One region of the Bacillus safensis genome, then DNA from elsewhere that is predicted to be linked to it. Evidence: riboswitches for the same ligand, from Rfam matches in the RefSeq annotation. Region 1 holds a riboswitch; the other holds the start of a gene.
The links. A riboswitch is a leader RNA that binds a small molecule or an ion and turns the genes downstream of it on or off. The one in region 1 is predicted to bind S-adenosylmethionine.
Positions count from the first base shown of each region.

Region 2: another riboswitch for S-adenosylmethionine. It lies ahead of metK (methionine adenosyltransferase); the one in region 1 lies ahead of AAYR28_RS07440 (DUF2292 domain-containing protein).

Region 1 covers NZ_CP154909.1:1,458,457-1,461,876, reverse strand. Annotated here, with positions in the region: gene sat (sulfate adenylyltransferase) at 1-30, opposite strand, end outside; gene AAYR28_RS07450 (inorganic phosphate transporter) at 88-1,152, opposite strand; gene AAYR28_RS07445 (phosphoadenylyl-sulfate reductase) at 1,166-1,867, opposite strand; gene AAYR28_RS07440 (DUF2292 domain-containing protein) at 1,913-2,017, opposite strand; SAM riboswitch class I at 2,134-2,236, opposite strand; gene pyrE (orotate phosphoribosyltransferase) at 2,405-3,043, opposite strand; gene pyrF (orotidine-5'-phosphate decarboxylase) at 3,051-3,420, opposite strand, start outside.
Region 2 covers NZ_CP154909.1:2,691,399-2,694,818, forward strand. Annotated here, with positions in the region: gene asnB (asparagine synthase (glutamine-hydrolyzing)) at 1-660, opposite strand, end outside; gene metK (methionine adenosyltransferase) at 809-2,011, opposite strand; SAM riboswitch class I at 2,207-2,341, opposite strand; gene pckA (phosphoenolpyruvate carboxykinase (ATP)) at 2,568-3,420, shown strand, end outside.

The sequences.
Region 1 (3,420 bases):
TAATACGCCACCATGTGGTGTTAAACTCATTTGTTCATCTTCCTCTCAATGTTCATATTTATTAGATGTTAATAGTCGGATTTATGGTTAAATCCCGCCGCCCTGTTCATGAATAGAGCTGCTTTCATTTTTGACTGCCTTCATCAGACTCAGCGCACCAAGTGAGGCAAGCAGTACACTCATCATGATAAAGATAGAGTAATAGTCTCCTTTTAAGAAAAGGCTCACAAGCAAATACGAGAGGCTGAGTGATAAAAAAGGTGAGACCACCCATACTTTCAGCATTTTTTTCACAACATGTTTGTGAAAAATGTTAGGCCCGCCTTTTGCCATTCCAAGCCCGATGATAGACGAGGAGGTGATTTGCGTAAGTGGAACGGGCAGCCCAAAAATAGAGCTGACGATGACAAGCCCGGCACCGGTACTCGAAAGTAAAATCCCTTCACCTGTTTGATAGCGGGTAATTTTCTTTCCGTTTGTTTCCAGCACTCTTCTGCCTAGCAAGAGGGCCCCTGCTGCGACGAAGATTCCGCCGTAAAGTGTTCCCTGCCCAACAGACAAAACGCCTGAAGCGACGAGCGGGCCGACGGCATTTGCCACATTGTTCATACCGGCTGAAAATGCCTCTAAAAATCCGCTGAGGATTAATACGACAGATAAAATAGCTGTGCCTTTTTTAGACAGCTTCCGTTTAGGGAACATTCTGATGATTTTGACGACAGCAAAGGTAAAAAGAAAGGCAAAAAGCGGGATGATGACCCAAAATGCCACAATCACTAAAATGGATTTCACAAACAATACTTTATACGCGACTGCCACACCAACCACAGCCCCTACTGTGACCTCACTTGTTGATAAAGGAATCGCCATGAGATTCGCTATGAAAAGTGATAGTGCAGCAGAACCAATGATAATACAAACGATTTCAAGTGTAATGACTGATTCTGGCATAATACCAGAGCTGATCGTTTTGACGACCTCGCCGCCGCCAATCACTGAACCTGCTAAAATTCCCACTGCACAAAAACTGAGTGCATAAATGGGCTTTTGAATGGCACCTGATCCATACGCAATGCCCATAGAAGCAGCTGCCCCGCTTGCGCCTATGTTTAAAGCAAAGAATAGACTAAATAAAATTGCGGCGATTTCCATACGTTATGCTCCCTTACTCATGTAATCCGCACTCTGTCTTTGCTGTTCCTGACCATCTGCCAGAACGCAGATCATCTGCAGTAAATGCTGGCTGTGTACACGGTGCACAGCCGATACTTGGATATCCTTGGTCATGCAGCGGATTATAAGTAAGTTCCTCTCTAGATGCATATCTCCATATGTCCTTCCACGTCCAATGGATGAGCGGACATACTTTCACTGATTTGAATTTTTCATCCTTATTTAAGAAATTCGTCCCTGCTCGTTTTGGTGACTGCTCTCTTCTTAAACCAGAAAGCCATGCTGGATAACCAGATAGCGCTTCTTGCAAAGGAATGACCTTACGCATATGACAGCAGCTTTGAGGATCTGTTTTCCATAATTGATCACCGTGCTGCTCATTTTGCTGTTCAACCGTCAGCTCAGGCGTTTTCAGTACAATATCTAAGCCCGGGTATCTTTCCTTTACCGCATCAATTGTGTCGTAAGTTTCTTTAAAATGCAGACCTGTATCTAAAAAGACAATTCTCGCATCTTTTTTTACTTTTGCAATCAGATCAATCAGAACGATGCCCTCAATCCCAAAGCTGCACGCATATACGAGCTGGTCACCATAATGACCGTACGCCCATTTCAGTACAGACAGGGCTCCTTTATACAAATCATCCTCTTGAAATGTAATGGACGGCTCTTGCCAATTTTCATAAGTTAACATGATTTCTCCCCTTCCGGAGTACCGCTCATATTGCTATTTTCCGCACTACTTTAATCTAATTTTTTCGTTTTTTTCCACTTGAATCACTTGACCGTCCTGAACAATTAACGTAATTGAACCGAATTTCATATCCCCAATCAGTTCTTGCATATGCTTTACTAAGTCCTCATCCTGATTTTGTTTCACTTCCATCTCCTCTTCCTCCTCACCGTTAAAATAAAAAAACTTTCTTTCAGTCCGAAAGAAAGATGAGGAAGCTCACAATTTCCTTATCTTTCAAAATAGAATCATTTTGCAGGAAGTAGCACCTTGCGAATCGCAGGTTGCCGGGTTTCATCGGGCCAGTCCCTCCACCTCTCTGGATAAGAGTTTCAATTTGTCTTAAATATTAACACAATTCAAACAAAAGTCAACCCGACTTTATTGATAGGATTAGTTTTTATTAAAATTTGAGTCTATTTTACTATTTTTACCCAAATAAAAAAGCCGTGCGGGCAGGCACAGCTTTTGAAATTGTTAACGTTGGACTTTGACTTTTCAGACCGTTTCTTCCATCCAAGATTCAGACGAAGGATCTTGTCTCCAGCGTTTTAGTTTGTTCATCGCAGACGGCTCAATCGCTTTCAGTTCAAGTGCCACGTCTATCAATGAGTCATAGTCTGTCAGGGTGACATATGGAATATTTTTTTCTTGAAAAGCGGCTGCTGCTTTTGGCAGTCCGTATGTGAAGATTGCGGCAACTCCTAGTACCTCGCAGCCCTCAGCTTGAAGAGCAGCAACCACTTCCAGCACACTGCCTCCTGTGGAAATAAGGTCTTCGACGACGACAACCTTTTGGCCTTTCGATACGGCCCCTTCAATTTGATTTCCTTTGCCGTGTGCTTTCGGCTTACTTCTGACATAACACATCGGGATGTTCAAGCGGTCTGCTGCTAATGCCGCATGCGGAATGCCTGCTGTTGCAGTACCCGCAACAATCTCTGCTCCCTTGAAATGAGTGAGAATCAAATCTTTTAGACCTTCCGCAATGTCGTGTCTGACTTCTGGATATGATAATGTGAGGCGGTTATCACAATAGATCGGTGATTTTATACCGCTCGCCCATGTAAACGGTTCGTCTGGTTTTAATGAGACCGCTTTGATTTGTAATAGATGTTTCGCGATTTTTGATTTCATCTGGCAGTCACTCCCACTCTTTCAAAATTTGATGATAGGCTTCTATTGGTTTATCAGCTTTTGTGATTGATCTCCCGACAACAATTTGTGAAACACCTTGCTCTTTTGCATAGGCAGGTGTCGCCACACGTTTTTGGTCATCAGTTTGATCATTTGGTAAGCGAATACCTGGCGTTACAGTGAGAAAGGAGGGTGAGATATGTTCATGAAGTGCTTTAGATTCATGAACAGAGCAAACAACCCCATCCAGCCCACTTTCATATGCTAATTGTCCGTACCGGATAACAGTCTCTTGCAGCGGACGGTCAATGAGTAATTCTTTTCTCATCATGTCTTCAGACGTACTAGTCAGCTGGGTCACTGCAATAATGCCCGGA
Region 2 (3,420 bases), 1.2 Mb from region 1:
CTTAAATTCAATCTCCTGTCCTGGGCGTAAAGTAAACTGATGACCTGGCTCTACTTTGTGCACCTTTTGATCAAGTGTATTTGGCTCAGGTACGAACTGGAATGACATGTATTGCTGCAAAGCAGTCTCATCAAATAAAATGTTCTCGTTCACTGCCATCAAGCTTTTGCGTTCAGATGCAAAGTACACTTGCTCATCCAATTGTGTAAAATAAAGCGGTTTGATGCCGAAAGGATCTCTTGCGCCATATAATAATTGCGCTTCTTTATCCCAAATTAAAAATGCAAACATGCCGCGAAGCTTAGAAGCCGCTTCTTCTTTATAATGACGGTATGTAGCAAGAAGTACTTCCGTATCAGAATCTGTGCTGAACGTATAGCCTTTTTTCACAAGCTCTTCCTTCAGCTCCACATAGTTATAAATTTCTCCGTTGAAAATAATCCAATACTTTTCATCTTCATAAGAAAGCGGCTGCTTTCCGTGCTCAACATCTATAATACTTAAACGTCTAAATCCAAATCCTACATGCTCATCATGAAAGTAACCCTCATCATCCGGACCACGATGAACGATGAGACGATTCATTTGTTTAATTAGCTCTTCCTGTTCAGTAGTTTCGGACAATGGACGGTGATTAAATACACCAACAAACCCACACATATTATTGCCTCCACGTTATGTTATTTCTTAAAAGTAGACCTATAATTAGACAGTATTTTGTCCGATTTTGTTTCACATTTTTTCGCTTTTTGAAGATTTTTTTTTAATCAAAAGGAAAACCGCTTAAAATAAGCGGTTTTTTATGTTGTTATTGTCCCAATGCTTCTTTGCGAAGTGTATCGGCTTTATCCGTTTTTTCCCACGGAAGATCTAAGTCGTGACGGCCGAAATGTCCGTATGCAGCTGTTTGTTTGTAGATCGGACGGCGCAGGTCTAGCATTTTAATAATGCCAGCTGGACGAAGATCAAAGTTTGCACGAACCACTTCAATTAATTTTTCTTCTGAAGCTTTTCCTGTCCCGAATGTATCAATTGAAATCGATACAGGCTGTGCAACCCCAATTGCATAAGCAAGCTGTACTTCACAAGAATCTGCAAGGCCGGCAGCTACGATATTTTTCGCTACGTAACGAGCAGCGTATGCCGCAGAACGGTCAACCTTCGTTGCATCCTTACCTGAGAAAGCACCGCCTCCATGACGAGCGTATCCGCCATACGTATCAACGATGATTTTACGTCCAGTTAAACCAGCATCCCCTTGAGGTCCACCGATCACGAAACGGCCAGTTGGGTTAATGAAGTACTTTGTCTGTTCATCAATCAGTTCACTTGGAACGACAGGACTGATGACATGCTCTTTTAAGTCACTTTGAATTTGTTCAAGCGTCACTTCTGGTGCATGCTGCGTAGAAATAACCACTGTGTCAATACGAACTGGTTTGTTTTGCTCATCATATTCAACTGTGACTTGTGTTTTTCCGTCTGGACGAAGGTATGCAAGTGTTTCATCCTTACGTACTTCTGTTAAACGGCGAGATAATTTATGCGCTAGTGAAATCGGCAGCGGCATGAGCTCTTCGGTTTCGTTATTGGCAAAACCAAACATCAATCCTTGGTCACCTGCACCAATCGCATCAATTTCTTCTTCCGTCATTGTTCCTTCACGTGCTTCAAGTGCTTTGTCTACACCTTGCGCAATATCAGCAGACTGTTCATCAATTGATGTAAGTACAGCACATGTTTCCGCATCAAAACCATATTTCGCACGTGTGTAGCCAATTTCCTTAATTGTGTCACGCACCGTCTTTGGAATATCGACATAAGTAGACGTTGTAATTTCACCGCTTACTAATACGAGACCGGTTGTAACAGAAGTTTCACAGGCAACACGTGCATTTGGATCTTTCTTTAAAATTTCATCCAAAATGCTGTCTGAAATTTGATCACAGATTTTATCCGGATGTCCTTCTGTCACTGATTCTGAAGTAAATAAACGACGATTTTGACTCATAATGGCTATTTCCTCCTGTACAAGACCACATCATCCCAAGATGAGGCCTCCAATATGATACGGAACTCGTTCCCTCTTATATTTGAAAACGTTTATATTAGAGATGTTATTGGCAATTTGTTCATATGATATCCCAAAAATAAAAAAACCATTTCCTTCATTGCGAGGAAAGGGTCTGAGATCGCATGCCTTTCACTCTTATCGCTCAAGGTGTTCTTGTACCTTGCATCAGGTTAGCACCTTGGTTTCTCAGCATTTTCATGCCTTTTAAATAAGAAACCGGTTGCTGGGCTTCATCGGGCCTGTCCCTCCACCAACTCGGGATAAGAGTATCCGTTCAATAAGATATCTTATCTTAAACCCTTGCGTCATGTCAATGCTTCATAAGAATTATCTCCCTCTTTTTTCTCCTCACCATTAGCATCACCAAAAAGCATATTTTCATAGCAGAAATGAAAAAACACACACAAAAATTTTTAAATAGTATAGACTATTATTATTAATGTGTTATACTAATCGAAACAAACAAATTCAACGGTAAAGGAAGGGTTTTTTTATGAACTCAGTGGATTTAAAAGAAGATTTGCAGTCATTGCTCTCATTAGAAAATACGCACCAAAATTTATCTGTTCCGAAACTTGTTGAAAAGATTTTGGCACGTAATGAAGGCGTTTTAACATCAACTGGAGCTGTCCGCGCCACAACTGGAGCCTACACAGGACGTTCGCCTAAAGATAAATTTATCGTCAAAGAAGAAAGCTCTGAACATAAAATCGATTGGGGTCAAGTAAACCAGCCGATCTCCAAAGAAGCATTTGACCGTTTATATACAAAGGTTGTGTCATACTTAAAAGAACGTGATGAACTGTTCGTCTTTGAAGGGTTTGCAGGCGCTGACGAAAGATATCGTATGCCGATTACAGTTGTAAACGAATTCGCATGGCACAATCTTTTTGCCAAGCAGCTATTTATCAGACCTGACGGGTCAACACCTTCTTCAAACGAAAAACCTTTCACCATCTTATCTGCACCGCACTTTAAAGCAGATCCTGCAACAGATGGCACAAACTCTGAAACGTTTATCATCGTTTCTTTTGAAAAACGCACGATTCTTATCGGTGGAACAGAATATGCAGGAGAAATGAAAAAGTCCATTTTCTCTGTGATGAACTACCTGCTTCCTGAGCAAGATATTTTATCCATGCACTGCTCAGCAAACGTAGGTCAAGAAGGCGATGTCGCCTTATTCTTCGGGCTTTCAGGTACTGGGAAAACGACGCTTTCTGCAAGCGCAAGCCGCAAGCTGATCGGAGACGATGAACACGGCTGGTCTGGCACAGGGGTCTTCAATATCGAGGGCGGATGCTATGCGAAATGTGTGAACTTAAGTGAAGAAAAAGAACCTCAGA